4 regions of the Streptomyces sp. MGP-BFMKR1 genome follow, and region 1 is predicted to be linked to each of the others. Evidence: riboswitches for the same ligand, from Rfam matches in the RefSeq annotation. Region 1 holds a riboswitch; each other region holds the start of a gene.
The links. Region 1 has a riboswitch for cobalamin ahead of AC3CHW_RS10170 (ribonucleoside-diphosphate reductase subunit alpha). Riboswitches for the same ligand answer to the same signal wherever they lie in the genome.

Region 2: another riboswitch for cobalamin. It lies ahead of AC3CHW_RS28225 (cobalamin biosynthesis protein); the one in region 1 lies ahead of AC3CHW_RS10170 (ribonucleoside-diphosphate reductase subunit alpha).
Region 3: another riboswitch for cobalamin. It lies ahead of AC3CHW_RS06895 (GHMP family kinase ATP-binding protein); the one in region 1 lies ahead of AC3CHW_RS10170 (ribonucleoside-diphosphate reductase subunit alpha).
Region 4: another riboswitch for cobalamin. It lies ahead of metE (5-methyltetrahydropteroyltriglutamate--homocysteine S-methyltransferase); the one in region 1 lies ahead of AC3CHW_RS10170 (ribonucleoside-diphosphate reductase subunit alpha).

The regions. Positions count from the first base shown of each region.
Region 1 covers NZ_CM173408.1:2,763,459-2,770,959, forward strand. The annotation lists gene AC3CHW_RS10160 (carbon starvation CstA family protein) at 1-1,582, shown strand, start outside; gene AC3CHW_RS10165 (YbdD/YjiX family protein) at 1,837-2,049, shown strand; cobalamin riboswitch at 2,584-2,705, shown strand; gene AC3CHW_RS10170 (ribonucleoside-diphosphate reductase subunit alpha) at 2,863-5,346, shown strand; gene AC3CHW_RS10175 (ribonucleotide-diphosphate reductase subunit beta) at 5,457-6,413, shown strand; gene AC3CHW_RS10180 (hypothetical protein) at 6,602-7,081, shown strand; gene def (peptide deformylase) at 7,244-7,501, opposite strand, start outside.
Region 2 covers NZ_CM173408.1:7,029,976-7,037,476, forward strand. The annotation lists gene AC3CHW_RS28205 (cobyrinic acid a,c-diamide synthase CobB) at 1-822, opposite strand, end outside; gene cobO (cob(I)yrinic acid a,c-diamide adenosyltransferase) at 816-1,412, opposite strand; gene AC3CHW_RS28215 (putative cobaltochelatase) at 1,413-3,665, opposite strand; gene AC3CHW_RS28220 (cobyric acid synthase) at 3,665-5,461, opposite strand; gene AC3CHW_RS28225 (cobalamin biosynthesis protein) at 5,476-6,483, opposite strand; cobalamin riboswitch at 6,659-6,788, opposite strand; gene AC3CHW_RS28230 (hypothetical protein) at 7,039-7,281, opposite strand; gene AC3CHW_RS28235 (inorganic phosphate transporter) at 7,384-7,501, opposite strand, start outside.
Region 3 covers NZ_CM173408.1:1,871,358-1,878,858, reverse strand. The annotation lists gene AC3CHW_RS06905 (ATP-grasp domain-containing protein) at 1-1,235, opposite strand, end outside; gene AC3CHW_RS06900 (cysteine synthase family protein) at 1,232-2,254, opposite strand; gene AC3CHW_RS06895 (GHMP family kinase ATP-binding protein) at 2,251-3,255, opposite strand; cobalamin riboswitch at 3,388-3,603, opposite strand; gene AC3CHW_RS06890 (NUDIX hydrolase) at 4,158-4,658, shown strand; gene AC3CHW_RS06885 (carotenoid oxygenase family protein) at 4,717-6,105, opposite strand; gene AC3CHW_RS06880 (LLM class flavin-dependent oxidoreductase) at 6,501-6,959, shown strand; gene AC3CHW_RS06875 (LysR family transcriptional regulator) at 6,988-7,501, opposite strand, start outside.
Region 4 covers NZ_CM173408.1:7,304,245-7,311,745, reverse strand. The annotation lists gene AC3CHW_RS29410 (ATP-binding protein) at 1-264, opposite strand, end outside; gene AC3CHW_RS29405 (RNA polymerase sigma factor SigF) at 568-1,467, shown strand; gene AC3CHW_RS29400 (MepB family protein) at 1,613-2,188, opposite strand; cobalamin riboswitch at 2,384-2,567, shown strand; gene metE (5-methyltetrahydropteroyltriglutamate--homocysteine S-methyltransferase) at 2,745-5,075, shown strand; gene AC3CHW_RS29390 (L,D-transpeptidase) at 5,434-6,633, shown strand; gene AC3CHW_RS29385 (PIG-L family deacetylase) at 6,881-7,501, shown strand, end outside.

The DNA.
Region 1 (7,501 bases):
CATCGCGATGACCATCCCGATCGCCCTCGGCATGGGCTTCTACCTGCGCGTGCTGCGGCCCGGCCGGGTCACCGAGGTCTCGCTCATCGGCCTCGTTCTGCTGCTGCTGTCCATCGTGGGCGGCAACTGGGTGGCCGAGTCTTCCTGGGCCGACACCTTCACGCTGGACCACAGCACGCTGGTGCTGTGGATGGTGGCGTACGGGTTCATCGCCTCCGTGCTGCCGGTGTGGATGCTGCTGGCGCCGCGCGACTACCTGTCGACCTTCATGAAGATCGGCACCATCGGGCTGCTGGCCGTCGGGGTCGTCTTCACGCTGCCCACCCTCAAGATGGACGCCGTCACCGACTTCGCGGGCCGCGGCGACGGACCGGTCTTCGCCGGGTCGCTGTTCCCCTTCGTGTTCATCACCATCGCCTGCGGCGCGCTCTCCGGCTTCCACGCGCTCATCGCCTCCGGCACCACGCCGAAGATGATCGAGAAGGAGACGCAGGTACGGATGATCGGCTACGGCGCCATGCTGATGGAGTCGTTCGTGGCCGTCATGGCGATGGTGGCCGCGTCCATCATCGACCCGGGCCTGTTCTTCGCGATGAACGCGCCGGCGGGCGTGGTCGGGGACACCGTCCAGTCCGCGTCGGAGGCGGTCGCCGGGCTCGGCTACTCCATCTCGCCCGAACAACTCGCCGCGGCGGCCAAGGCCGTGGAGGAGAGTTCGCTGCTCTCGCGCACCGGGGGCGCTCCCACACTGGCCGTGGGCGTATCGGAGATCTTCTCCGACGTGATCGGCGGCGACAGCATGCGGGCGTTCTGGTACCACTTCGCGATCATGTTTGAGGCGTTGTTCATCCTCACCGCCCTGGACGCGGGCACCCGCGTCGGCCGGTTCATGCTCCAGGACATGCTGGGCAACGTCTACAAGCCGTTCCGCGACGTGGGCTGGAAGCCCGGCATCTGGATCTGCAGCGCCATCGTGGTCGCCCTGTGGGGGTACTTCCTGTGGGTCGGCGTGCACGACCCGCTGGGCGGCGTCAACCAGCTCTTCCCGATCTTCGGCATCGCCAACCAGTTGCTGGCCGCCGTCGCGCTCGCGGTGTGCACCACGCTCCTGGTGAAGTCCGGGCGGCTCAAGTGGGCCTGGGTGACGGCCGTCCCGCTGGTCTGGGACGTGGTGGTGACGCTGACCGCGAGCTGGCAGAAGATCTTCTCGGGCGATCCGCGGGTGGGCTTCTTCAGCCAGCGCGACCGCTACCAGGACGCCATCGACGCGGACAAGGTGCTCCCGCCCGCCAAGAACATGGACGAGATGCACACGGTCGTCACCAACTCGACCGTGGACGGGGTGCTCTCCGCGCTGCTCGCCGTCCTCGTGATCGTCGTCATCGCGGACGCGGCCCGCACCTGCGTCCGGGCCATCCGCGACCCGGAGGCCGCCCGGCTGCACGAGACGCCGTACGTCGAGTCGCGGATCGTCGCGCCGGCCGGACTCGTGGCCACCCCCGAGGAGAAGCGGGAGCTGGCCGAGGCCGCCGCGGCGGCCGGCCGGCCCGAACGCGTCACCCAGGGCGACCCCTCCGCCTGACCGCGTCCGCGCGGCGGGCGAAACCGGCGCCGCCCCGGCGCCCGGCCCGCCGCGCGGATGTCGCCCGCGCCACGCACCACCCCGCTGGCCCCGCCGCGCGGGCACCGCACACGCCACCCGGTGCTCCACCGAAGCCGCTGGCCCGCCCCCCTGCCCCACGGCCGCGCGAGGCCGCACCATGGGCAGGGGGCCGGGCCCGCGCACCCCGCGGGCACCACCCGCCAGCGTCCGCACCCGACAAGGAGCCGATCGCGATGACCAACACCGCCGCGCGCCGGGCCGCGCACTGGGGCCGCCGAGTGCGCTGGTACGTACGCGAGTTCACCGGCGAGGGGACGTACGACCGGTACGTCGCGCACACCCGCCGGCAGCACCCCGGCACCGAGCCGGCCAGTCGCGCCGAGTTCGAGCGGCGACGGATGGACGAGCGCGAGGCGGACCCCCGCAACGGCTTCCGCTGCTGCTGACGCCGCCCCGCCCGCACACCAGACGCCCGCCGGCCGACCGCCCCCGCGCCCCGCGAGCCACGCACCCCGCGTGGCGCGCGGGGCGCCGCCGCGCCTCCCCCCGCGCTCGCCGCGCCCTGTCCCGCGCCCGGCGCACGCCGCCGCGCGCCATGAACGGCGTCGGCGTCGACTTCGGCGTCGACTTCGGCTTCGGCTTCGGCTTCGGCTTCGGCGGTGCGGGCTGTCGCCCTGTCACGTCCCCACCGCCGCCGCGCGCGCCGCGCGGGCCGCATCCCATTCCCCCCTCTTCGGCCAGTGATGTCCGCGCCGACGGTGACCGGCGCGCGCCGCGTCCCGCTCCGCGCCGAGTGGGCCGCCAACACGCCGGGGACTGTGGCAAGCCACCAATCGACGGGGCCGCGGTCGAACCGTTCGGGCCCTTCATGACGGGCCCGACGGGCACTCAGACCCCTGGATCGGTTAGCACATCCGTACGGGATTCACCGCGCCGCGACACAAGATGTGGGGGCACACGCCATCGCCGACACAAGATGTATGCTCGTGCTCGCTGTCGCCGCAGGGGAATCCGGTGCGAATCCGGAACTGTCCCGCAACGGTGTACGTGTGCCGTTTTGCGCGCCGTGAGTCCGAGGACCTGCCGACAGCGCGCCCATGGCCGGACACGCTTGCCGGCCCCGGGCGTCGCATACGTCCGGGCCCCGTGGGTTGGGCCGGTGGACGCCGCGTGGCATGCCCGACCACAGGTCGTGGCCCGCCCGTGCGCGCCTTCCGTCCCTCCCGCGCGGCCCCCTGCCGAGCGAGGGAGAGCCACCCGTGACCATCGCGCCAGCGGACCCCGTTTCACGTGAGTCCGTCTCAGAGTCAGCGGTCGAAGGAGCCGGCACCGCGCTGTTGCGCGTACTGACCGACCTCACCGCCGACCTGCCCGCCACCGACCCGGGAAAGGTGGCCGCCGCCGCGCTGCGCGGACGCCATCCAGGTTCGGACGAGGCGGAGTTGCGGTCGCTCGCGACCGAGGCGGCGGCCGGTCTGATCGCCGAGGAGCCGCAGTACTCGCGGCTCGCCGCGCGGCTGCTGACCCGGGCCATCGCGGAGGAGGCCGCCGGGCAGGGCGCGGTGTCCTTCTCCGCCTCGGTCGCCGTCGGCCACCGCGAGGGGCTGATCGCGGACGCGACGGCGGACTTCGTCCGCACCCACGCCGCGGCCCTGGACGCGCTGGTGGAGGAGACCAACGCGGCGGGAGCCGGGCACGGCGTGGGCCGGGCCGACGACCGCTTCGGCTACTTCGGCCTGCGTACGCTGCACAGCCGCTACCTGCTGCGGCACCCGATCACCCGGCAGGTCGTCGAGACCCCGCAGCACTTCCTGCTGCGGGTCGCCTGCGGCCTGGCCGAGGAGGGCTCCGCGCGGGCGCTGGCCGACGTCAGCGAGCTGTACCGGCTCACCAGCTCGCTGGCGTACCTGCCCAGCTCCCCCACGCTCTTCAACTCCGGCACCCGGCACCCGCAGATGTCCTCCTGCTACCTGCTGGACTCGCCGCTGGACGAGCTGGACTCGATCTACGACCGGTACCACCAGGTCGCGCGGCTGTCGAAGCACGCGGGCGGCATCGGCCTGTCGTACTCGCGCATCCGCTCCCGGGGTTCGCTGATCCGCGGCACCAACGGGCACTCCAACGGCATCGTGCCGTTCCTGCGCACGCTCGACGCCTCGGTCGCCGCCGTCAACCAGGGCGGCCGGCGCAAGGGCGCGGCCTGCGTCTACCTGGAGACCTGGCACGCGGACATCGAGGAGTTCCTCGAACTGCGGGACAACACCGGCGAGGAGGCGCGGCGCACGCACAACCTCAACCTCGCGCACTGGATCCCGGACGAGTTCATGCGCCGGGTCGAGGCCGACGAGGACTGGTCGCTGTTCTCCCCCGCCGACGCGCCGGACCTGGTGGACCTGTGGGGCGATGAGTTCGACGCCGCCTACCGCGCCGCCGAGGCCGCGGGCAAGGCCAGCAAGACGGTGCCCGCCCGGACGCTGTACGCGCGGATGATGCGCACCCTCGCGCAGACCGGCAACGGCTGGATGACGTTCAAGGACGCCGCCAACCGCACCGCCAACCAGACCGCCGAGCCCGGCGCGGTGATCCACTCGTCCAACCTGTGCACCGAGATCCTCGAGGTCACGAACGACGGCGAGACCGCGGTCTGCAACCTCGGCTCGGTCAACCTCGCCGCACACCTGCGCACGGACGTGGACCTGGCCTCCGTCGCCGACCCGCTCGACGCCGTCGACTGGGCGAAACTGGACCAGACGGTGCACGTCGCGGTCACCTTCCTGGACCGCGTGGTGGACATCAACTTCTACCCGACCGAGCAGGCCGGCGCCTCCAACTCCCGCTGGCGCCCGGTGGGCCTCGGCGTGATGGGCCTGCAGGACGTCTTCTTCCAACTGCGGCTGCCCTTCGACTCGCCGCGGGCCAGGGAGCTGTCCACGCGGCTCGCCGAGCGGATCATGCTCGCGGCCTACGAGGCATCCGCCGACCTCGCCGAGCGCCCCCGGGCCGGCTCCGACGCGCAGACCCCCGCCGGCCCGCACCCGGCCTGGGCCGCCACCCGCACCGCGCGCGGCGTGCTGCACCCGGACCACTACCCGACCGCCACCGCGCACTGGCCCGCGCGCTGGGAGGCGCTGCGCGCGCGGATCGCCAGGACCGGCATGCGCAACTCGCTGCTGCTGGCCATCGCGCCGACCGCGACGATCGCCTCCATCGCGGGCGTGTACGAGTGCATCGAGCCGCAGGTCTCCAACCTGTTCAAGCGCGAGACGCTCAGCGGCGAGTTCCTCCAGGTCAACGCCTACCTGGTGGAGGACCTGAAGAAGCTCGGGGTGTGGGACGCGCAGTCCCGCGACGCGCTGCGCGAGGCCAACGGGTCGATCCAGGACTTCGGCTGGGTCCCGCAGGAGGTGCGCGACCTGTACCGCACCGCCTGGGAGGTCCCGCAGCGCGCCCTGATCGACATGGCCGCCGACCGCACCCCGTACCTGGACCAGAGCCAGTCGCTCAACCTCTTCATGGCCCAGCCCACCATCGGCAAGCTCAGCTCGATGTACGCGTACGCCTGGAAGCGCGGCATCAAGACCACGTACTACCTGCGCTCGCGCCCGGCCACCCGGATCGCGCACTCCGCGCGCGGCGGCGAGGCGACGGCCAGCGTCCCCGTACCCGCCCAGCAGACGCCCGTCGAAGCCGACGCGGTCGCCTGCTCCCTCGAAAACCCCGAATCCTGCGAGGCATGCCAGTGACCAGCCCGGCCACCCCTCCGGCCACCATCGACACCACCCACGCCACCGGCGAGGCGGTCACGGTGCGCAAGAACCTGCTCGACCCGGGCTTCGAGCTGACCCTGCGGCCGATGCGCTACCCCGAGTTCTACGACCGCTACCGCGACGCGATCAAGAACACCTGGACCGTCGAGGAGGTGGACCTCCACTCCGACGTCGCCGACCTGGCCAAGCTCTCGCCGGGCGAGCAGCACATGATCGGCCGCCTGGTCGCGTTCTTCGCCACGGGCGACTCCATCGTGGCCAACAACCTCGTGCTGACGCTGTACAAGCACATCAACTCGCCCGAGGCGCGGCTGTACCTGTCGCGGCAGTTGTTCGAGGAGGCCGTGCACGTCCAGTTCTACCTGACGCTGCTCGACACCTACCTGCCCGACCCGGACGACCGCGCCGCGGCGTTCGACGCCGTGGAGAACATCCCCTCCATCCGCGAGAAGGCGCAGTTCTGCTTCAAGTGGATCAACGAGGTGGAGAAGCTCGACCGGTTGGAGTCCAAGGCCGACCGGCGCCGCTTCCTGCTCAACCTGATCTGCTTCGCCGCCTGCATCGAGGGCCTCTTCTTCTACGGGGCGTTCGCCTACGTGTACTGGTTCCGCTCCCGCGGCCTGCTGCACGGCCTGGCGACCGGCACCAACTGGGTCTTCCGCGACGAGTCCATGCACATGGAGTTCGCGTTCTCGGTCGTGGACACGGTCCGCGCGGAGGAGCCCGACCTCTTCGACGAGGAGATGGGCCGCGAGGTCACGGCGATGCTGGAGGAGGCCGTCGAGGCCGAGCTGCAGTTCGCGCGCGACCTGTGCGGCGAGGGGCTGCCCGGCATGAACACCGAGTCGATGCGCGCCTACCTGGAGTGCGTCGCCGACCAGCGGCTGCTGCGGCTCGGTCTGCCGGTCCGGTACGGCACGGAGAACCCCTTCTCCTTCATGGAGTTGCAGAACGTCCAGGAGCTGACGAACTTCTTCGAGCGGCGGGCCTCGGCCTACCAGGTCGCCGTGGAGGGCTCGGTCTCCTTCGACGACGAGTTCTAGGCACGGCTCGCGACCGGCTCCCGGCGCCGGTTCCGACACCGGCGCCGGGGCCGCCTACCGCGCGGGGCGCGCACCTCTTCGGGGCGCGCCCCGCGCGGCGCGTCACGTTGCTGCCAGGCACCGTCCTGCCAGGGCGGGACGGGCCGAGTGGGCCCACGGGGACGTGACGCCTCGCTAGCGTGTGGCCCATGCATGGTTCCCAGCCTCCCGGCCAGTCCCCTGTCCCGGGCCCCGGCCCCACCCCCGGGTCGCACCCGGCCCCGCCGCACGGCTACCCGCTGCCCCAGTTCCCGCCGGGGTCTGGTGCCCCGTCCGCGGCGCACCAGATGCCCGGGGTCGTACGGACCGCCCAGGTGCTGTTGTTCGTGGGGGCCGGGTTCTTCCTGTTCCTCGCCGTCGTGACGGGCCTCGCCGATGGCTCCCGGTCGGCGGGCCAGGCGATCGGGACCGGGTTGTTCTGGTTCGTCGGGGCGGGCTGCGCCTTCCGGTTCGGTACAGGCGAGCACGCGACGCGGGTCACCGCGATCGTCGTCGCGTCGGTCGCCATCGCCACCGGCCTCGGCTCCATGCGGGAGCAGCCCACCGGCCCGACGGCCATCCTCGCGATCATCGTCGTGGTCCTGCTGTCCCAGCGCACCACCGGCGACTGGTTCCGCCGCCCGCGCTGATCACCGCCGACTCGACTCACCGCGCCGACAGCCGGGGTGGCTACCGTCCACGGCGGCCCGGCGCCGCAGGACGAGGCGGCCCGGCCCCGCAGGCCAACGGGCCGCCGCCGACCGGCGTTCCGGTCGACGGCGGCCCGTTGGCAGCACCCGCAAGGGGGCGACTCAGGCGTTGGGCACCGTCTCGTAGCGCGGCGTGCCCTCCTCCATCTGGCGCAGGGCGTCCTTGCGGTCCCGCTTGGAGAGCCGGTCGATGTACAGGTAGCCGTACAGGTGGTCCGTCTCGTGCTGGAGGCAGCGCGCGAAGTAGCCCGTGCCCCGCACCTTGATCGGCTTGCCCTGGGCGTCCTGGCCGCGCACCTCGGCGTAGTCAGGGCGGGCCAGCGAGGCGTACGCGGTGGGCACCGAGAGGCAGCCCTCGTT
Region 2 (7,501 bases), 4.3 Mb from region 1:
GCCCGACTCCGGCCCCGTGCCCGACTCCGTGTCCGGCCCGGCCGGGTGGCCGGCGTCCGCCGATCGCGCCTCGCGCAGGCTGTGCGCCGGGTCCCAGGCGGGCCCGGGCAGCGGGGGAGCCGAGCGGGCCAGCTCCAGGAGGCCCGGCAGGTCGCAGCCCGCGCGCACCCGGTCGGCCAGCGCGGCCACCGACTCCACCGCCTCCGCGCGGCGCTCGGCCACCGGCACGAGCCCCAGGTGCCGGCTCGGGGTGTGCACGGCGCCCACCCGGCGCAGCGCCCCGAAGACCGGCACGCCGGAGCCCGCGAGCGCCTCGCGCAGCAACTCCTCGTGCCGGTCCGAGCCGACCTTGTTGAGGATCACCCCGGCGACCCGTACCTCCGGGTCCCAGGAGGCGAAGCCGTGCACCAGCGCCGCCACCGAGCGCGACTGCGACGCGGCGTCCACCACCAGCACCACCGGGGCCCGCAACACCTTGGCGACCTGGGCCGTGGAGGCCAACTCGCCCTGGTGCGCGGCCCCGTCGTACAGGCCCATCACGCCCTCGACCACGGCCAGGTCCGCGCCGCGCGCGCCGTGCCCGAACAACCCCGGCAGCGCCTGCGGCCCGCACAGGTACGCGTCCAGGTTGCGGCCGGGGCGGCCGGTGGCCAGCGCGTGGTAGCCGGGGTCGATGTAGTCCGGGCCGACCTTGTGCGGCGAGACGGCCAGGCCGCTCGCCGCGAAGGCCGCCATCAGCCCGGTCGCGACGGTCGTCTTGCCGCTGCCCGAGGAGGGCGCGGCGATGACCAGGCGGGGGACGGAGGTCGTGCCTGTCACCACTCGATGCCCCGCTGGCCCTTCTGCCCGGTGTCCATCGGGTGCTTGACCTTGGACATGTCGGTGACCAGGTCGGCGAAGTCCACCAGCGGCTGCGGGGCGTTGCGCCCGGTGATCACGACGTGCTGGGTGCCGGGCCGGTCCCGCAGCGTGGCGACCACCTCGTCGACGTCCACCCAGCCCCAGTGCATCGGGTACGCGAACTCGTCCAGCACGTAGAGCTGGTACGTCTCGGCCGCGAGGTCGCGCTTGACCTGCTCCCAGCCCTCGCGCGCCGCCTCCTCGCTGGAGGCCAGGTCGCGCTGGACCCACGACCAGCCCTCGCCCATCTTGTGCCAGGCGACGGTGCCGCCCTCGCCGGAGTCGCCGAGCACGCGCAGCGCCCGCTCCTCGCCCACCTTCCACTTGGCGGACTTCACGAACTGGAACACCCCGATCGGCCAGCCCTGGTTCCAGGCCCGCAGCGCGAGCCCGAAGGCGGCCGTCGACTTGCCCTTGCCGACGCCGGTGTGCACGAACACCAGTGGCCGGTTGCGGCGCTGGCGCGTGGTGAGCCCGTCGTCGGGCACCATCGAAGGCTTTCCCTGTGGCATTTACGCGACCCTCTCCGTGATGTCGGTCCGTCGCCCCGGCCGCGCGCCCCGGTGTCGGGGCCCGTCCTCGGTCGTGGTTCGTTCGCCCTGCCGGGCCCGTGCGGGGGCGCCGTCGCGCGCCGCACGCGCCCCGCGGACCAGCGCCGTGACGCTGTCCGCCCGCAACTCGTCCAAGGTCACCGCGGGTCCGCGCAGTTCGCCGGCGAGCTGCGCCGCGAGGCCCAGGCGCACCATCCCCGACTCGCAGTCCACGACCACCGAGGCCACGCCGTCGGCCGCGAGCAGCCGCGCCGCGCGGGTGGCCTGGGCCACCGGCTGGCTGCCGCCGGTGGCCCGGCCGTCGGTCACCACCACGAGCAGCGGGCGCCGCGAGGGGTCCCGCAGCCGCTCGACCCGCAGCACCTCGCGGGCGCTGAGCAGCCCGGCGGCCAGCGGCGTGCGGCCGCCGGTGGGCAGTTTCTCCAGCCGGGCCGCCGCCGCGTCCACGGACGACGTCGGTGGCAGCGCCAACTCCGCGCCCCGTCCCCGGAAGGTGACCAGGCCGACCTTGTCCCGCCGCTGGTAGGCGTCGAGCAGCAGCGACAGCACCGCGCCCTTGACGGCGCTCATCCGCTGCCGCGCGGCCATCGACCCGGAGGCGTCCACGACGAACAGCACGAGGTTGCCCTCGCGGCCCTCGCGCACGGCCTCGCGCAGGTCGTCGCGGCGCAGCAGCAGACCCGCCCCGGTGCGCCCCCGGGCCCGCTGGTGCGGGGCCGCGGCCCGGACCGTCGCCGACAGGTGCAGCTTGCCCAGCGCCCCGTGTGGGCGGCGCGAGCCGGTGGTGCGCCCGTGCGCGGTGCGGGCCCGCGAGCGCCGGCCGGCCGCGCCCTCGCCGAGTCCCGGCACGTTCAGCATGCGCGCGGCGAACGGCTCGCCGGCGGCCACGGCGGGCCGCTCCGGCGCCGCGCCCCGCGCGTCCACGCCCTGCCCCTCGCCGCCCTCGCCGGTGGCCGGGGCCTGGTGCGGGTCGGCCTCGGGGGCCTCCGGCCGTGCCGCGTCGTCCGTGCGCTGCTCCGGCACCGGCGGTTGCTCGGCGGGCTGTTCGGGCCCGGAGCCCTGGCCGTCGCCGTCCCGTGGCGGCCCGTCGTCGGGGGAGCGGCCACCGCCGGGGCCGTCGGGACCATCAGGGCCGTCAGGGTCAGTGTCGTCGTCGCCCCCCTCACCGTCTCCCTCTTCAGGAGCCTGGCCCTCGGCCTCCGGCTGGTAGGCGTCGAGGATCTCGTCGAGCTTGTCCTCGTCCAGGCCCGGCGCGTCGAAGGGGTTGCGGCGCCGGCGGTGCGGCAGGGCAAGCAGCGCGGCCTGCCGTACGTCCTCGGTGGTCACCTCGGTACGGCCGGCCCAGGCGGCCAGCGCGGTGGCGGTGCGCGCCGTCACGATGTCCGCGCGCATCCCGTCGACCTCGAACGCCGCGCACACGGCGGCGATCTGGCGCAGCGCCCCGTCGCCGAGCACGACGCTCGGCAGCAGCGCTCGGGCCGCCGCGATGCGCGCGCGCAGCTCGGCCTCGTCCTCGGCCCAGCGGGCGACGAAGCCGGCCGGGTCCTCCTCGTAGGCGAGCCGACGCCGCACCACCTCGACCCGCTCGTCGGGCTCGCGGGAGGCCGCGACCTCCACGGTCAGCCCGAACCGGTCCAGCAACTGCGGGCGCAGCTCGCCCTCTTCCGGGTTCATGGTGCCGACGAGCAGGAACCGCGCGGCGTGCCGTACGGAGACGCCCTCGCGCTCCACGTACGAGGAGCCCATGGCGGCGGCGTCGAGCAGCAGGTCGATCAGGTGGTCGTGGAGGAGGTTGACCTCGTCGACGTAGAGGATGCCGCGGTGGGCGTCCGCGAGCAGGCCCGGTTCGAAGGACTTCACGCCGTCCGCGAGCGCCCGCTCGATGTCGAGCGCGCCGACCAAACGGTCCTCGGAGGCGCCGACGGGCAGCTCGACCAGGCGCGAGGGCCGGGTGGCGCCGGTGCCCGGCTCGTGCGGGCCGTCCGGGCAGCCCGGGTCGGGCGCGGCCGGGTCGCAGGAGAACCGGCAGCCGGGGACGGTCTCGATGGTGGGCAGCAGCGAGGCGATGCCGCGCACCATGGTCGACTTGGCGGTGCCCTTCTCGCCGCGCACCAACACGCCGCCGATCGCGGGCGATACGGCGTTGAGCAGCAGGCCGAGCCGCATGTCGGCCATGCCGACGACGGCGGTGAACGGGTAGGTGGCCGAGGTCATCAGCTGGTGCCCCTTTCGCGGGTGGTGCTTCGGCGGGGTGCGCCGTCGGTGGCGGCCCGCGCCACCGGATCGGCCTGGACCCCGCGCTCGCGGGGGTGCTCGACGGACGGCGCGGCCTGCGGCGCGCGCGGCCCGGGAGGTGCTGGTGGGGCCGGTGGCGCGGCGGCCTGACGCGGCGCGGGCATCCCATCGTCAGTACGGTCAGCGCGGCCAGTCCGGTCGGCGCCGTCGGTCGGTACGAGGGTGGGGGACGCGGGGGCGCCCGGGGGGACGAAGGGCAGCCCCGCGGGCGGTCCCTGCTCGATGAGGCGCAGCAGCGCGTCGGTGTCGGCGTGCTCCTCGATCAGGTCGCCGAGCCGGTCGAGCTGCTCCTCGCGCAGCGCCCCGAAACAGGTGTCGGGCGCCGGGACGAAGCGCCGGCCCGCCGCGTCGGCCACCTCGCGCAGGAACGCGCGCCGGAAGCCGTCGCTCTCCAGCGAGCCGTGCCAGTGCGTGCCCCACACGGAGCCGACCCGGCAGCCGTCGAGGAACGCCGTGCCTCCGCCGACCTCCGCGACCCCGTGGTGGATCTCGTACCCCTCCACGCGCTCGCCCAGGGCCTCGCCGACCGGCCTGGCCAGCGTCTTCTCGCGCGCGAAGCGCACCCGCACCGGCAGCAGCCCAAGCCCCGTGACGGTGCCCGCCCGCGACTCGACCTCGTCCTCGATGCGTTCGCCCAGCGCCTGGAAGCCGCCGCAGATGCCGAGCACGGGCCGGCCGTCGGCGGCGCGCCGGACCAGCGCGTCGGCGAGCCCGCGCTCGCGCAACCAGGCCAGGGCGCGCACGGTGCCACGAGTGCCGGGCACCACGACGAGGTCGGCGTCGGCCAACTCGGCGGGCCGGTCGACGAACCGTACGAGCACGCCCGGTTCGGCCGCGAGCGCGTCCACGTCGGTGAAGTTGGACATCAGCGGCACGGCGCACACCGCGACCCGCAGCACGTCGTCGCCGACCGGCGGGGCGACGGGCGCCTCGCGGACGGCGCCGCGCAGCGAGACCCGCAGCCCGTCCTCCTCGTCGATGCCGAGGCCGGCCGCGTACGGCAGGACGCCGAAGGTGCGGCGGCCGGTGAGCCCGCGCAGCATCTCCAGGCCCGGTTCGAGGAGGGTGACGTCGCCGCGGAACTTGTTGACCAGATAGCCGGCGATCAACTCCTGGTCCTCGGGCGCCAGCAGCGCGGTGGTGCCGAAGAACTGGGCGAAGACGCCACCCCGGTCGATGTCCCCGACCACCACCACCGGCAGGCGGGCGGCCCGGGCGATGCCCATGTTCACGATGTCGGTGCGGCGCAGGTTGATCTCCGCGGGGCTGCCGGCGCCCTCGCAGATCACCGCGTCGTGCGTGCGCCGCAGCTCCTCAAGGCAGGCCACGACCGGCTCGAAGAGTGCCTGCCGCCCGCCGGGCACCGGGCTCGGGTCCTGGGCGCCGGGGGCCCGCTCCCCGAAGAAGCCGCGCGCGCTCAGCTCGCCTACCGGCTTGCCCAACAGCACGACCTGGCTGGAGCGGTCGCTGCCGGGCTTGAGCAGTACGGGGTTCATCAGCGCGGTCGGCTCGACGCGGGCGGCCTGCGCCTGCATCGCCTGCGCCCGCCCGATCTCCGCGCCGTCGCGGGTGACGAAGGAGTTGAGGGACATGTTCTGCCCCTTGAACGGCGCGACCCTGACGCCCCGGCGCGTCAGCCAACGGCAGATGCCCGCCGTCACGACGCTCTTGCCGGCGTCCGACGTCGTCCCGGCGACCAGCAACCCACCGCCCATGCGTCCCGTCCCCCTCATCGGTTCCCCTGGTGCGTGCCCATGGTGGCGGCGCCGTACGCCAGTCGCCCGGCGACGGTTACCGCCAGGGCCAGCGTGCTCACCCGGCGCGAGAGCCGTACGGCGCGCTCGATGTCGGCCACCTCGACCGGCCGGTTCTTAGCGCCCAGCACCGGCCGGTGCTCGACGCGGCCCGCGTACGCGAGGGTGCCGCCGAGCCGCACGCCGAGGGCGCCGGCGAACGCGGCCTCCACCGGGCCCGCGTTGGGGCTCGGGTGGCTGCCGGCGTCGCGCCGGGCGACGGCCCAGGCGCCGCGCGGGTCCGGCCCGGCGAGCACGGCCAGCGCCGCCGTGAGCCGGGCGCCGGGCCAGCCGACCACGTCGTCGAGCCGGGCCGAGGCCCAGCCGAATTTGCGGTAGCGCGGCGAGCGGTGCCCCACCATCGCGTCCAGCGTGTTCACCGCGCGAAAGCCGAGCAGCCCCGGCACACCGCCGGCCGCGCCCCACACCAGGGCGCCGACCACCGCGTCCGAGGTGTTCTCGGCGACCGACTCCACGACCGCCCGCGCCATCTGCTGGGTGTCCAGGGCCTGCGGATCGCGCCCGCACAGTCGCGGCAGCGCGTCCCTGGCCGCGTCGACGTCCGCCGCCGCGAGCGCGGCGCCGATCACCCGGGCCTCCCGCCCGAGCGTGGTGCCGCCGAGCACGGCCCAGGTGGCGGCGGCGGTCAGCGCCGTCTCGGCGGCGATGCCGCCCAGCGTCGTGGCCGGGCGCGCGGGCCGACCGGTGGCCGGGCGGCGCGCGGCGCGTGCCAGCAGCGCCCCGGCGAGCACCGTGCCGCCGGCGCACACGGCGGTGTGCAGGGCCCCGCGGCCCCGGTCGTCGCGCCACAACCGTCGCTCCACGGCGCCGGCGGCGCGCCCGAAGGCGGCCACCGGGTGGCCCCGGCGCGGATCGCCGACGGCACGGTCGCCCAGAAAGCCGAGGACGGCACCGCAGGCGTACGCAACATGATCGGTACGCATGGGTCAGTTCGCCGTCGCGCCTCGAAGGGGGAGGGCCGCGCCGGGTCGCCGTGGCCCGAAGGGGCGGCGGCGACGTGGCGACGGGGGCAGGGCGAAGGGCGCTGGACGGCAGCAGGCCATGGCGGTGTGTCCTCACTCAGGGTCCGCGCCCTGGTTCGACGTGATCGGCGGCGAGAGTCTCCTGGCTCCCGGATCGACGCCGCACCCCGGCCTTCCAGCCCGCCGTGTGCGAGCCGTGACCATGCGCTGGGGGAGCGCTCCCCGGTGACAGTGGCGGGACCGCGCCGGACTCACACCGGCTTCCTCTGCTGTCGCCGTTTGGCTCCGGCAGTCCACCACGGCCCGGGAAGACCCGTCAACTCGCCGTTGACCTGCGACGGGACGGCCCATCGCGCGCGGCGCGCCCGAGCCGAGGCACGCCCGCCCCGCGCGCCGCACGCCACGCACGCACCCCGGGCGGGCGGCGCCGTGTCCACACGGCACCGCCCGCCCGGGGCGAGGCGCCCGCGGCGGCGACCGCCCCAGGCGAGGAACTACGAGCTACGAACTCCGGGCTCAGGCGACGATCAGATAGATCCCGTACGCCACCGCCGCCGCGCACAGCGCGAAGCAGGCGTACGCGCCGGAGCGGGCCAGCGCACCGGAACCACCGGCCGTGCCGGCGGCGCCCGTGGCCGCGTCGCGGGAGGGCTTGGCGGAGGTGCCGACGATGCCGAGCGTGAAGACGCCCACCATGGCGACGGTCACCACCAGGCTCACGCCGAAGACCTGGCCGAGTGCGGCCCAGTCGATGTTCATGGCACTGCTTCCTTGTCGTCGGGGCGGTACTGCCGCGTCGTACGGGGCTCGGGCGCGAGGCGCGTACCCGGGCCCCGTACGGAGGGACGGGGCCGGCCGCTGCTAGACCGTGGCCTTGGCGGGCGCGGCGGCCGAAGTGGCGGGTGTGGCGGTGGTCGGCGCGGCGCCGCGCGCCTCGCGCTCGGCGCCGGTCGGCTGCGCCGGCAGCGAGTCGGCTGCG
Region 3 (7,501 bases), 890 kb from region 1:
GCCTGGTCGGGGAGGGGCGTGGTGCGTACGCGCAGCGCGTTGGCGGCGGCCACGGCCCGGTGCGTGGCGAGCTCGGCGGTCTCGGCCTCGGCGTAGACGATGCCCGCGTAGCCCCGGCTGTCCGTCAGGTGCTCGATCCGGTCGCCGGGGCGCTTGGTCGGGTACCAGGCCGGCGCGCCGGGCATGTCCGCCAGCCGCTCCACGCCGGTGACCTCGGTGAACACGCCGGGCTCGGCCGGGTAGCCGAGGACGAAGGCGACGGCGGGACCGCCGGGCAGTTCGGCGTCGAGCAGGCGGGGGCGGCGGCCGACGGCCGTCTCGATCATCGCCTCGTACACGTTGGTGCCGAGCGCCCGGCACAGGCCCTCGCCGACCAGGGCGCCCCCGATGCGCGGGTTGACCTCCACCACCTCCGGGCCGTCGGTGGTGAGCACGAACTCCAGGTGGGCGAAGCGGTCGGTGTAGCCGATGGCGGCCAGCACCCGGTCCAGCCACCGTTCGAGGGCGTCCCGCTGCTCGTCGGGGAAGGCGACGGGGAACGCGGTGACCTCCTCGCGGAAGGACGGTTCCGCCGACATCAGCCGGCTGGAGACGCCGAGCAGTCGGGTGCGGCCGGCCCAGGTGAGGGTCTCGGCGCTGTAGACCGGGCCGCTGAAGTACGGCTCGGCGAACAGGCGGCCGGTCAACCGCCGGCCGGCGGCCGTGTCCAGCGCGGCCTGCCACTCCCGCTCGTCCCGGACCAGGTAGACGTTCTGGCTGCCGGTGCCGGCCGTGTCCTTGAGCACGGCCGGCAGCCCGACCTCTTCCAGGAGCGCGGCCCGTAGCGCCCGGTCACGCGCGGCCTTGGCGGCCTCCACGGCCCGGCCTCGGGTGAGGCCCGCCGCGTGCAGCCGGTTGCGTACGGCGGCCTTGTCGCGGGTCAGCCGCAGCGCCGCGGCGTCGAGCCCCGGCAGGCCGAACCGGGCGGTCAGCTCGGCGCCGACCAGCGTCCAGGTGTCGGTGGAGCTGATCAGGCCGCGCAGCCCGGGGGTCGCGGCCAACTGGTCGGCCACCCGCTCGGTGTCGAAGGTGTCGACCTCCACGACGTCGAGCGCGCCGGCGGGCAGCCGTTCCAACTCGTACGCGTAGTACGACGGGTCGCGGGTCAGCAGCCGCAGCCGCTCGCCCAACGTGTTGGCGGCGCGCACCAGGTGGCCCAGGCCGAAGGTGAGCGATTCCAGGCAGACCACGCTCATGCCGCCTGCTCCTTCCAGTGGGCCGGGCACGCGCCGCGGTTCCAGGCCATCGCGGACCAGGGCATGGACATCCGCGCGGGGTCGGTGATCTCCACGGGGCCCAGCGAGGCGACGTCGAGGGCCTCGGCGTGCCGGGCGAAGACGCGCTCCACGTACCGGTGGCCGGTGTCGGCGGCGATGACCAGGTGCAGCCGGTCCGGATGGCGGCGGACGTCGTCCGTGGCGGCCAGGTAGGCGGCGCCGGTGGACAGGCCGGCGAAGACGGCGTGTTCGCGCAGCAGGGCGACGGCGCCGGAGAGGGCGTGTCGGAAGTCCATCCAGTGGATGGCGTCGTAGAGGTCGTGCCGGACGTTGTCGAAGACGATCGAGGAGCCGATGCCCGCGATGATGGCCTCCGGGTCGTGGTGGTCCTGGCTGCCGAAGGTGACGCTGCCGAACGGCTGCACCCCCACCAGGCGCACCGACGGGTCCGTGCGCCGCAGGTGCGCCACGAGGCCGCCGGTCGAGGCGCCCGAGCCGACGCCGCCGACCACGGTCAGCGCCTGGCCGGGGAAGGCCGCCGCGAGGGTGTCGGCGACCTCGCGGTAGCCGAGGTAGTGGATGGCGTCGTGGTACTGGCGCATCCAGTGCACGTCGGGGCGCTCGGCGATGATCTCCCGCACCCGTCGCACCCGCAGTTCCTGGTCGAGCTTGAGGTCGGCCGATGGCCTGACCTGTTCCACGGTGGCGCCCAGGATCTCCAGTTGGGCGCGGGTCGTGGCGTCCACGGTGGTGGAGGCCACGATGTGGCAGTGCAGGTGGTAGCGGTGGCAGGCCAGCGCGAGGGCGTGCGCGTAGATGCCGCTGGAGCTGTCGACGAGCGTCTGTCCCGGGCGCACCGTGCCCCGGTCCAGGAGGTGGCGGACGGCCGCGAGCGCCGAGTAGATCTTCATCGACTCGAAGCGGATCAGGACCGTGTCATCGGTGAGTCGGACGAGGTCGGGGACCTTCAGGGCGTCGGCGATGTGGGGGTGGATCACCCGTAGCCTCCTTGGGCGAATGAGCACTGGTGGCCGAGCGAGTGGAAGAAGGCGGACAGTTCGGACTTCGCTTCGGCGGGGGGACGGTGGGCGAAGAGGTAGCCGATCAGGGAGCCGGTGTGGGCGACGAAGATCCCGTCGGCCCCGAAGTGCTCGCGGTGGGCCAGCACGCGCGCGAACGTGCGCTTGGGCAGGACCTGTTGGGAGAGCGTGGCGCTGGTGGTCGCCGCCCGGGCGACGGCGGCCGGGTCGGCGGACTCGAACCCCTTGAGCAGGTCGGTCAGGCACCGCTCGTACTCGCTCGCCCGCCGCGCGTAGTGCCGCAGCAGCGGCGCGGTGACGGCGCTGGTGTCCACGGTGCCGGGCTCGGTGACGAACGCGGTGTGGAAGCCGATGCCCGTGCCCAGCGTGCGCACCACCTGGTGGCGGGCGCTGAGGTGGAGCGCGAACTCGTCGAGGAAGACGCTGTCGGCCCGCTCGATCGCCGCCAGCACGCCGGTCACCACACCCTGGTCGTAGGGCAGCCCGAAGAGGCGGAACAGGCAGCGCAGCGTCGCCACGATGTCGGCGGTGGAGCTGGCCATCCCCACGCCGACGCGCAGTTCGGAGTGGGTGCTCCAGTGGCCGGGCGGCAGCCGCAGGCCGAAGTGGTCCAGGAAGAGGCGGACCGCGCGCGCCGCCTTCTCGCCCGGCGGCAGGGCCCCCGGGCGGCCGGCGCCCGGCGTGAAGTACGCCCAGGAGTGGCGGTCCACGGGGAACGACACGAGGGCGATGTCCGGGGCGCCGCCGGCGCGCAGCGGCCCCTGGTACAGCTCGCCCAGCGTGCCGTGACAGACGCCGGCGGCGGTGCGGGGACCGGGAACGATGCCGGGATCGGCGCCGGAGCCGGCGGCCGACGGGCCGCCCCGGGCGGCGGGGGGTGCCGACGGCGCGGGTCTGGGCGCGGCCGGGTGTGGATCGGCCGGTGGCTGGCCCGGGCGCGGACTTCCGTGACCATGCACGCGTCCTCCCTCGTCGTCCCGCGCCCCGAGCGCCGACCGGAAGGGAGGGGGCGGTTCGGCGGGCACGACGCCCGGTCAACCGCCTGTACCGCCGACCCAGTCCTCGAGGTCACCGTGCACAGCACGCGCGACAGGGCGCGTGCGCAGTTGGCAGGTCTTCGGACTCGTGGAACACCTGCCGGACTTCCGACGGGCACCTACTGACCGCCGCGCACCGAGACCCTGGGGCCGGGCGCGCCGACGGCGTTCGCTCACACTCACCGTTGCGGGACAGTCCCGGACTCACACCGGGTTCCCTCTTGCGCCGCGCCACTGGACGTGGCGCGAACCGACTGCGCGTATCAGCGTAGGGGCGCTCGCGCCACTTGCGACAGGGCGTGTTCCAGCCTTGTCCTGATGTGGCTGGGTGTCCTGATGCGAACGGTGTACGAGGTGCGCGAGGGGCTGGGCCCGCCGGTGCCTGGGGCATCGGCGACCGCGTCGTGGCCGGTCAGCCGCGTCCGACCGGGCGCGTGCGGGGCACCGGCCGTACGCGCCGGGGGCGGGCCCCGCCTCCCGGCGTCCGGTGCGCGGCCCCGCGAGCGTCCGCCAACTGCGGCGCAGCGCCGTGCTCGTGGGCGCCCTGGGGCGCTCGGGCCCTGCGGGTCAAGCGGGTCAATTGAGCCGTGACCGAAAGGAAGCGGCTGCTGTGCCCGTGCGGGCACTCGGCCGGGCGACACGCGCTCTCGCGACGCCCCCGAACCCGTGGCGGCCTCGGTCTCGCGGGAGCCGGCGCCGACCCGGCGGGCGGCTCCGCGCAGCCCGGCGTCACCCCCTTGGCGCGGCGCCGTCCATGATCGATAGTGGCGCGGAGCCGCGTACCCCGCGACCGCCCGCCACCCTCTCCCTTCGGAGGCCCACTCATGGAAACGCCCGCTCGCACGCGCGTGTCGGCCTACGCCATCGCCACCACGGCCGACCAACTGCTGCTGACGCGGCTCTCCGACGCCTCACCCGTCTTCGCCCCCGGACTGTGGCACCTGCCGGGCGGCGGCATCGACCCGGGGGAGCAGCCGCGGCAGGCGCTGGCGCGGGAGGTGTACGAGGAGACGGGCCTGGAACTGCTGGACGCGCACCTGGTGGGCGCGCGGAGCTACGCGGCCCACCGACTCGGGGTGCGCTGGCACCTGGTGGGCCTCTTCTACGTCGCGACGCTGGCGCCGGGCCCGTTGCGGGTCACGGAGCGGGACGGGTCGACCGGCGCGGTGCGGTGGCTGCCGCGCTCCGGCCTGACCCCCGTGACCCTGTCCCCGGCCGCGCGCGACGGCCTGGCCCTGCTCGCGGCACCGGACGGGTCGGCCGGCCCCCTGGCACCGACGCCGGACGGGCCGGCGGCGCGGGACACCCCCACGCCGCGTTCCTGAACACCGCCGCACGCCGCGCGTCCGCGCGCACCGCACGAACGCCCGGCTGGCTCGCCGCTCAGGCCGCGCCGTGCGGACCGGGCAGGTGACTGTCGTCGATCCACGAGCCGTGGATGCCGCCCGGCACGCGGTGCGGGAGATCGACGGTCGCCAGCGGGCCCGAACCCAGGTCGGCGGCGTTGAGGACCAGGAGGCGCGAGGCGTCGTCGGCGAGGTCGCTGACCAGGGTCAGCAGATACCCGTCGTCCTCCCGGACGCCCCCGTCGGCCGGCACGAACACCGCCTCGCCCGGCATCTGTCCCGGCCCCAGGCGCGACAACTCCCGGCCGCCGGCGTCGTGGTCGTACTTGACGACGGCGTACTCGGTCAGCTCCGGCCCGGGAAAGGCCACCCCGTACACGAACCGGTTCGCGCTCCCGGTGAACTCCTCGTTGATCGTCGGGAACTCGCTGACCAGCCCGTCCAACGGCTGCTCCGTGGCGCGCCCGGTGACCGGGTCGAGGACCCAGCGGTGGGCGGTGGCGCCGACGACCGGATCGGGCGCGTGGCCGGGCGCCCCGGTCCACCACTTCCAGGACTGCTCCCACCCGGCGCGGTCGTAACGCGGCCCCGTGAGGACGACGCGCCCCCGCTCGTCCTCGTACGCGTTGGCCACGTGCAGCAGCGCCCCGGGCGCCACCTCGTACCACCGCACGACCGCCGGTCCCGAGCGGGGCATCACGCCGATGCGCGGCGGGTGGTCGTCGCTCCAGCGGTACGGGATGCCCGACGGCTCGGCGGGGTCGAAGACCACGGGCAGGTCGAGCCAGACGACGTGCCGCGCGGTGAGCCCGAAGTCGTGCATCAGGGTCGGGCCGGCGCCGGGGACGACCTCGCTGCGCACGATCCGCCCCTGTGCGTCGGCGACGTGGTAGACGAGGTACGGCGGCACCGGGCTGTAGCCGAAGAAGTGCAGTTCACCGGTGGCCGGGTCGGTCTTGGGGTGCGCGGTCATGGCCGTGGTCAGCGCGCCGCCGAAGTCGAAGGCCCCGACCGTGTCGAGCTGGGGCGTCACCTCGTACGGGAGGTTCGCCTCCTGGAGGGCGAGGATGCGGCCGGCGTGCTCGACCACGTGCGTGGCGGCGCTGCTGACCCGCGGGTCGGGGACGCCGTCCGGGCCCTTCTCGGGGACGCCTTCGAGGGCGGGGGTGCGCACCCAGCGGTTGCGGTACCACTCCGCGCGCCCGTCGCGCAGCCGCAGCCCGTGCAGCATGCCACTGCCCCGGAACCAGTGCGTGGGCGTGTGGCCGGGCCTGGGGTTGTGCCCGTTGCGGAAGTACCGGCCGTTCAGCTCGGGCGGCAGGGTGCCGTGCACCGTGAGGCCGTGCGCGGTGACCTCGTCGACCAGCGGCGTGTAGTGCCCGCTGACATACGGCTTGGGCGGCGTGGGGGTGGTGGGGGTGAACATGACGGCTTCCCTTCGCTGTGGGTGTGTGGTTAGTGAGTCACTATTCGGGACGGGGTCGGGTGCTGGTGGTGGCTGGAGGTGGCGCGGGGGTCGGCTGGGCTGGGTCGGCTGCCTGCTCGTGAGCGCGGGATGTGGTGGAGAGTGGTGAAATGGCTGCTAGTCAGGCCGTTTACCGGAGTGGTCGGGCGCGCGTGTGGGGTCTTGCGGGAGTGGGAGGGGTGGCGTGGGTGCGTGCGGTGGTTGAGCGATCCCCGACGTCTCGGACGGCCGTTACGAAGGTCGTGGCGGGCCGGCCACAACAGTAAGAGTAATAAACCACTCACACCTTGCGGGGTCAAGCGTCACCGATGACTGGCGGGTGGAACGCGCGACCTGCCGTGGCGGGTGGGCCTGACATGACTGTGGGACTCGCGCTCAACGCGGCGGACGCCGCCAACCAGGTCGACGCCACCGTGGACCTCGCCAGGGAGGCCGCCGCCGCGGGGCCGCGGTCGGCCTGGTTCGGCCAGACCTTCGGCGCCGACTCGCCCCAACTGGCCGCCATCGTCGGGCGCGAGGTCCCGGAGCTGCGGGTGGGCACCTCGGCTATCCCGGTCTTCGGGCGGCACCCGCTGCCGGCCGCCGGGCAACTCGCCTTCTCCGAACGGATCCCGTCCTACGCGCGGGTGATCGAGCTGTCGGGCGCGCGGCGCGCCGTCGACGTGTCGGTGATCGGCGACGAGTCGGCGCTCGCCGCCGAGGTGCGGCGCTACCGGGACGCGGGCGCGACGGAGGTGGTGTTCTCCGGCACGGAACTCGCGGGCCCGGCCAGCCGCCGCCGCACCTGGGCGGTCCTCGGAGAACTCGCGGGCTGACGGTCCCCGTACGGCTGGCTCCGTGGGACTACCGCGCCGCCGAGGCCCGGTGCGCCAGCCACCACGCGTCGTAGGCCCGGCTGCACCCGAGCCGGTCGTCGTAGGCGGCGATGAGGTGGTGCAGGACCTCGTCGATGTGCTGGTGCGCGATGCTGTGCCGCCGGTAGAGCAGGCGCAGCTCCAGGTGGAGCGGGTCGCCGGCGAGGGCGCGGACGGCGATGGTGCCGGGGCGGTCGGTGCTGGTGCTGAACGCCGGCGCGATGGCCCGCTGGTCGGTGATCAGCTCCAGGACGGTGAACAGGCTGACCGTGCTGTGTCGTTGGTCGAGCGTGACGGCCGCCTCGTGGCAGACCTGCCGCAGGTAGCTGGTCCACAGGGTGTGGCCGGGCGGCTCGTCGACCCAGGGGTGGTCGGCGAGCCGCTCCAGCGGCACCGGGCCGGGGCCCGCGGCGAGCGGGTGGTCGTGGGCGAGGGCGACGAAGACGGGCTCGCTGGCGTGCACCGTCACGCCGGCCACGGGTTCGGGCACGGTGAGTTCTCCG
Region 4 (7,501 bases), 4.5 Mb from region 1:
GGGCAGGTCGTCGCTGCGGTCGCGTACGGCGAGCCGCAGCCCGTCGGCGTCGAGCCGGGCCCACAGGCCGACGACGCCGCCACCGTGCCGGATCGCGTTGGTCACCAACTCCGAGGTCACGAGCAGTATGTCCGTCACCGTCTCGGCGGCTGGCCCGGCCTCGTGGTGCGCCGGGAACTGCGCGCGCACCAGGTTCTCGATCAGGCGCCGTGCCTCACTGGCACTGCGCGGAATGGCATATCGACTCCGGACGGGAGGTCGCACGTGGCTGCACCTCGTGGCGTCCATACCGTCACCCCCGTAATGACGCGTTGTTTCCGTTGTGGTGCGGCTGCCCGCTCGCGCCGGGCGCAAGCCGGCACATGGGGATTATCCACACGCCCCGCCGGCCGCTGTGCCCGTCGGAGCCGCGCTCGTACGGCCGCCACGGGTGGCCCGTCGACGGGTTCACCGGGAGCCGGCCAGCCGAATCTCAAAAAGATGGGGCATGACTCGATTACGGGCGGGTAGGCGACGCTCGCCGCCGAGAACGGCGGCCAGCGTCTAGCGGATTTTCGGGGAGGACTCATGACGGCGCAGGTCATGGCCACAGCGATGAACACGGCGCAGGTGGAGCCCGTGACCCCCTTGGGGACCAGCACGGACGCCCCGGAGTCGGGCGGAGGTCTGCCGGAGCTCGCCGAGCCGCACAAGCTCGCACCGAAGGACGCTCGGTCGCTTTCCAAGCTCTTCTTCGACCGGTTGACCATTCTCGAAGAGGGCACTCCCGAGTACCAGTACGCGCGCAACACGCTCATCGAGATCAACATGTCGTTGGTGCGGTACGTGGCCAAGCGGTTCAGCCACCGCGCCGACGAGATGGAGGACATCGTCCAGGTCGGCATGATCGGCCTGATCAAGGCCATCGACCGGTTCGAGCTCTCCCGCGAGGTGGAGTTCCCCACCTTCGCCGTTCCGTACATCGTCGGCGAGATCAAGCGCTTCTTCCGGGACACGAGCTGGTCCGTGCACGTCCCCCGGCGTCTCCAGGAGGCCCGGATCGAGTTGGCCAAGGCGTCGGAGGAGCTGAGCAGCCGGCTGGGGCGCGCGCCGACGGTGCGCGAGCTCGCCGAGCTGATGCAGATGACCGAGGAAGAGGTGATCGAGGCCCGGGTGGCGGCCAACGGTTACAACTCGGCCTCCCTGGACGCCGCCATCAGCGGCGACGACCAGGACAGCGCGGCGGCGCTGGCCGACTTCATCGGCATGGACGACCCGGCCATGGAGCTGATCGAGGACTTCCAGTCGCTGGCGCCGCTGATCGCCGAGCTGGACGAGCGGGAGCGGCGCATCCTGCACCTGCGGTTCGTCGAGGAGCTGACACAGGCTCAGATCGGTGAGCAGCTCGGCGTCTCGCAGATGCACGTCTCGCGACTGCTGTCGCGCATCATCAACCGGCTACACCGCGGGCTGCTCACCTCGCACTGAGCGAGCGGACCGCGCGGGCGGGTACGGCTGCTGGCGGCAGGTGACGCACCCGCCCACGGCCCCGGTATCGGTCGGGACACCACGTCCCGGCCGGTACCGGGGCCGTGCCGTGCCCGGGTGGCTCACCGAGGCGCCGGGCGTGGTCTCAGGGGCGGGCGCCGGGGCGGTACAGGGCGCGGGCCCGGGCCTGGTCGACGGGTTCGCGCGCGGGCAGCGGCAGGAAGTGGCGCGACTGCCACGCCTGCGTGGCGCGGGCCTGCCGGCTGGTGGTCGTCACCCACGGCGGATAGACGCGGAACGCCCGCTTCCCACCGATTCCGTCCGTCGCCACGACGCCCCGCTCGCGGAGCACGTCCCGCGTGAACACGAACTGTCCCAGCCGCTGGCCCTCGCGCGTGCTGATCACGAAGAGGTCGACGGGGTCGTCGGCGTCGAAGGGTTGGATCGGCCCGCTCGCGGACCTCCGCCACACGGTGACGAACTGGCCGACCTTCGTCGGCGTCGTCCTGGCCACGCGGAACCTGACCGACGCGCCGTCCAGCGTGAACGCGCACGCCCCGTACGCGGCGCTCTCCGCTTCGGGCACCGGCCGCGAGCAGGCGAACCCGACCGGGTCGTACACGCGCGCCCTGGCCAGCAGCAGATCGTCGGGAAGTCCCGCCACACCGGACCAGGGTCCGGCGTCCCGGGTGCCGCGCTCCGACGAGACGTCGCGGTTCATCGACATTCCGCCATCCTGTCACCGCTGACCAGCACCCCTCGCCCGGCCCGGGTCGCGCAGGCCCGGGTTGTCGGACGGCCACGGGTCGGTTGATCGCCCGGCCGCCGGCCGGGCCCGGCGTCGCGCGCCGGTGCCGGGAACGGCCGAAGTCACCCGGGTCGTGTCGGGCCGAGCCCGTAGGGTGGGTGGCGCAGCCGGTTCGCCCTGTCCGCCAGGCAGGCGCGTCGTAAGAGGGAACCCGGTGGGAATCCGGGACTGCCCCGCAGCGGTGAGTGGGAACGACAGTCGTCATGAGCACTGGGTCCGGTCGGACCTGGGAAGCGGCGACCAGTAGGGGTCTGCCCTGGGCAGGCGTGCCCGCGAGTCCGAAGACCTGCCGCTGCCCGTGCGCGACCGCGCGCACGGTGGATTCCGGTGACCGCGAGGGCGGATCGGCGTACAGGGCGGGCGGACGCGCGCGGCACGGGCCGTGGCGGTCCCGGTCGGCCCTGTTCTCCCGCATCGCGCGTTCGGCCCGGCCCGGGGTCCTGGGACAACGCTCGCGAAGGAGAGTTCCGTGACCACCACGTCCGCGTCCGCGGCACATCGCGCCACCGTGTACGGCTACCCCCGGCAGGGCCCGAACCGGGAGCTGAAGAAGGCCGTCGAGGGCTACTGGCGGGGCCGGGTCGACGCCGCCACCCGGCGGGAGACCGCCGCGGGGCTGCGCCGCGAGGTCTGGCGCCAGCTCGCCGACGCCGGCCTGCACGAGGTGCCGACCGGCGACTTCTCGTACTACGACCATGTCCTGGACACCAGCGTCATGGTCGGCGCCGTCCCCGACCGGCACCGCGCCGCCGTGGCGGCGGACGCGTTGGACGGCTACTTCGCCATGGCCCGCGGCACGCGGGACAGCGCGCCGCTGGAGATGACCAAGTGGTTCGACACCAACTACCACTACCTGGTGCCCGAACTCGGTCCGGACACCGTCTTCGCCGCCGACTCGACCAAGCAGGTCGCCGAGGCGTCGGAGGCGATGGCGCTCGGGCTCGCGGCGCGGCCGGTGCTGCTCGGCCCGGTCAGCTACCTGCTGCTGGCCAAGCCCGACCCGGACGTGGCTGCGGACTTCGCGCCGCTGACGCTGCTTGACCGGCTGCTGCCGGTGTACGCGGAGGTGCTGGCCGACCTTCGGGCCACGGGGGCGCGGTGGGTGCAGCTCGACGAGCCGGCGCTGGTTCAGGACCGCACGCCGGCCGAGCTGAACGCGGCGGCCCGCGCCTATCGCGACCTCGGCGCGCTGACGGATCGTCCGCGACTCCTGGTCGCCTCGTACTTCGACCGGCTCGGCGAGGCGCTGCCGGTGCTCGCGGCGGCCCCGGTGGAGGGGCTCGCGCTGGACTTCACCGGGCCGGCCGCCGCCAACCTGGCCGGGCTCGCGGCGGTGGGCGGGCTGCCGGGCAAGCGGCTGGTGGCCGGCGTGGTGGACGGGCGCAACGTCTGGATCAACGACCTGGAGAAGTCGCTGGCCACCCTCGGCACCCTGCTCGGGCTCGCCGACCGGGTGGACGTGGCGGCCTCCTGTTCGCTGCTGCACGTGCCGTTGGACGCCACCGCCGAGCGGGACATCGACCCGCAGGTGGCCCGCTGGCTCGCCTTCGCGCGGCAGAAGGTCGACGAGGTGGTGACCCTGGCCCGGGCGCTGGCCCACGGCACCGAGGCCGTCGCGCCCCAGCTCGCGGCCAACCGGGCGGGCCTGGCCTCGCGCGCCGGCTCCGCCCTCACTCGCGACCCCGCGGTGCGTGCCCGCACGGCCGCCGTCACCGAAGCGGACGCCCGCCGCGACCAGCCGTACGCGGAACGCGCCGCGGCGCAACGCGCCCACCTGCGGCTGCCGCTGCTGCCGACGACCACGATCGGCTCGTTCCCGCAGACCTCCGAGCTGCGCGCGGCCCGCGCCGACCTGCGCGCGGGGCGCGTGGACGCGGCGGCCTACGAGGCGCGCGTCGAGGCGGAGATCCGCGCGGTCATCGACTTCCAGGAGCGGGCGGGCCTCGACGTCCTCGTACACGGCGAGCCCGAACGCAACGACATGGTGCAGTACTTCGCCGAACAGCTCAGCGGCTACCTCGCCACCCAGCACGGCTGGGTCCAGTCGTACGGCACGCGCTACGTGCGCCCGCCGGTGCTGGCCGGCGACGTCGCGCGGCCCGGGCCGATGACCGTGCGCTGGACCCGGTACGCGCAGGCGCGGACGGAGCGGCCGGTCAAGGGCATGCTGACCGGGCCCGTGACCATGCTCGCCTGGTCGTTCGTCCGCGATGACCAGCCGCTGGCCGAGACCGCCCGGCAGGTGGCGCTCGCGCTGCGGGACGAGGTCGCCGACCTGGAAGCGGCGGGCACCTCGGTGATCCAGGTCGACGAGCCGGCGCTGCGCGAGACGCTGCCGCTGCGCGCCGCCGACCGCGCCGCGTACCTGGCCTGGGCCACCGAGGCGTTCCGGCTGGCCACCAGCGGGGTGCGGCCGAAGACCCAGGTGCACACCCACATGTGCTACGCGGAGTTCGGCGACATCCTGTCGGCCATCGACGCGTTGGACGCGGACGTCATTAGCCTGGAGGCGGCCCGCTCGCACATGCGGGTGGCGGACGAGCTGGCCGCCGCCGGCTATCCGCGCGAGGTGGGGCCCGGCGTGTACGACATCCACTCGCCCCGGGTGCCGGAGGCGGCCGAGGTGGTCGGGCTGCTGCGCGCGGGCCTGGTGGCCGTTCCGGCCGACCGGCTGTGGGTCAACCCGGACTGCGGCCTGAAGACGCGCGGCTGGCCGGAGACCCGCAGGTCGCTGGAGCACCTGGTGGCGGCGGCGCGGGAGGTGCGGGCGGAGCTGCCCGGGGCGGCGGGACAGCCGTAGCGGTGGCGTGGGGTGGCGCCGCGACTCGCCCGTCACGGCGCCACCCCGCGCCACCGCCCGCCTAGCCGGGCGGGGCGGCGGAGGCGGGGCGGCGCGCCGTGGTGCGCCGCCCCGTGTCGCCGCGTGCGCGCGCGAGGGGGGCGCGCCGGGGCGCGTCCGCGGGCGCCCTGGCGTGGCGCACGGACGCGGCGCCGCGTGGCCTGGTCGAGTAGCGCGGGGCCTTCGGGGCGCTCGATTCGCGGGGGTTGTCCCCCGATGGCTGTCACAGAGGCGTTACGGAGTTTTCCGGACGGAATGGCAACCACCGTTCTCGATATCCGCTCTTCCCCCTTGACAGCCAGCGCACGGAGGAATCGCCATGCTTCACGTTCGACGCCCGCAGTACCGCACCTCGCTCCAGCGCCGTCGTACCGCGGCCCTGGCCGGCACGGCGGCGCTGGCTGCCGCCGCCCTGACCGCCTGCTCCAGCGCGGACGCCAACACGGCGTCGGACAAGCCCGCGACGGTGGCGGTCAACCTCTCCGGCTCCCAGGTCAAGGCCGGCGAGCAGGTGAAGGTCACGGCGCGGGGCGGCAAGCTGACCGAGGTGACGGTCGCCGACACCAAGGGCACCAGGCTGACCGGGCGCCTGGCCGATGACGGGAGTTCGTGGACCTCGGACCGGAAGACCGCCCCGGGTGCCAGCTACACCGTCACCGTGCAGTCCAAGGGCGACGGCGGGGCGAAGGACTCGAAGACCTCCTCGTTCCGCACGGTGGCCGCGGACAAGGTCAACAAGTTGGACTGGCGGCCCGGCGCCAAGTCCACCGTGGGCGTGGCCCAGCCCATATCGCTGGTCTTCGACCACCCGGTGAAGAACAAGGCCGAGGTGGAGAAGCAGCTCAAGGTGGAGACGTCGAACAACACCGAGGGCTCCTGGGGCTGGATGCAGGACTGGTCGGGCAAGGACCGGGTGGACTGGCGGCCCAGGGAGTACTGGCAGCCGGGCACCAAGGTGAAGCTGAAGGCGCAGCTCGCGGGCGTGGACTCGGGCGAGGGCGGCTGGTTCGTCCGTGACTACGCGACGGACTTCACCGTCGGCGAGCGCCAGGTGGTCTCGGTGGACCTGGACACCAAGCAGCTCACGCTCACCCGGGGTGGCCAGCGGGTGCGGACGATCCCGATCTCGGGCGGCACCCCCGGCGGCGACAAGGCGTCCTGGCGGGGCACCACGGTGCTGATGTCCAAGGAGGGCACCATCAACATGAACTCCGAGACGGTGGGGCTCGGCAACTCGTACAACAAGATGGTCGACTACTCGATGCGGCTGAGCTGGTCGGGCACCTACGCGCACGCCGCGCCGTGGAACGCGGCCTACTTCGGCCGGGCCAACCACAGCTCGGGCTGCATCGGGATGAGCGACGCGGACGCCGCCGCGCTCTACGGGCAGGTGCGCGTTGGCGACCCGTTCGAGATCAAGGGCCAGGAGACCAAGGGTCTGATCGCGCCGAACAACGGCTTCGGCGAGTGGAACCTGAGCTGGGACGCGTGGCAGGCCAAGAGCGCGCTGCGCGGCTGAGCCCGCGGCGCGCCCCGCGGGGGCGCCCGCCCCCGCGCGTCCCCGGGGGGCGGGCCCGTGACGCCGGTGGTCCCTGACGTCGGTCAGGGACCACCGGCGTTTTCGTGCGCTATGACACGCTCATGCCCGACTTATCCGGGTGGGCACGCATTCGTACGTCATTTCGATACGTGACGGTCACGGGCGGCGCGGCAGGCAACCCCGTTGATCCCCGTGACATCTCTCAGCACGCCAGGGTGGCCTCCAGGTGGCCACCGCAGAACGACGCGGGACCACTCAGGTGCACAACTCCTCACGTACCGGCATAGCGCGGCGCTCGGCGCTGGTCGGCTTCGCGGCGGTCGCCGCCGCCACCGCCGCCGGGTGCGCGGGCGGCGGCTCCGCACACCCGCGCCCCGTCCACCGGCCGGTACGGGCCGTGGACCCGAGTTCGACCGACGCCTACGCGACCGGCGGCGAGCCCGCGCTGCTCCAGGTCATGGCCCACCCCGACGACGACCTGTACTTCATGAACCCGGACGCCGAGCACCTGGTGCGCGCCGGCGTGCCGGTGGTCTCGGTCTACGTCACGGCCGGCGAGGCGATCGGCAAGAACTGGGTGCCCGGCATGCCGAAGCCGGTGCTCGACAAGGCCGCCTACTCCGCCGCCCGGCACCAGGGGCTGCGCCAGGCGTACGCCACCATGCTCGGCCTGGACGCCTTCACGCCCTGGCGGACCTCGGTGCTCGACCTGCCAGGGGGCGTGCGGGCCGAGACCAACGTGCTGACCAACGGCCGCCGCCGGGCCCAGTTGGTCTTCCTGAACATCGCGATGCTCTCGCCGGGACAGGTGCGCGTCCCCGCGCTGTGGGCCGAGCCGGGCGCGGTC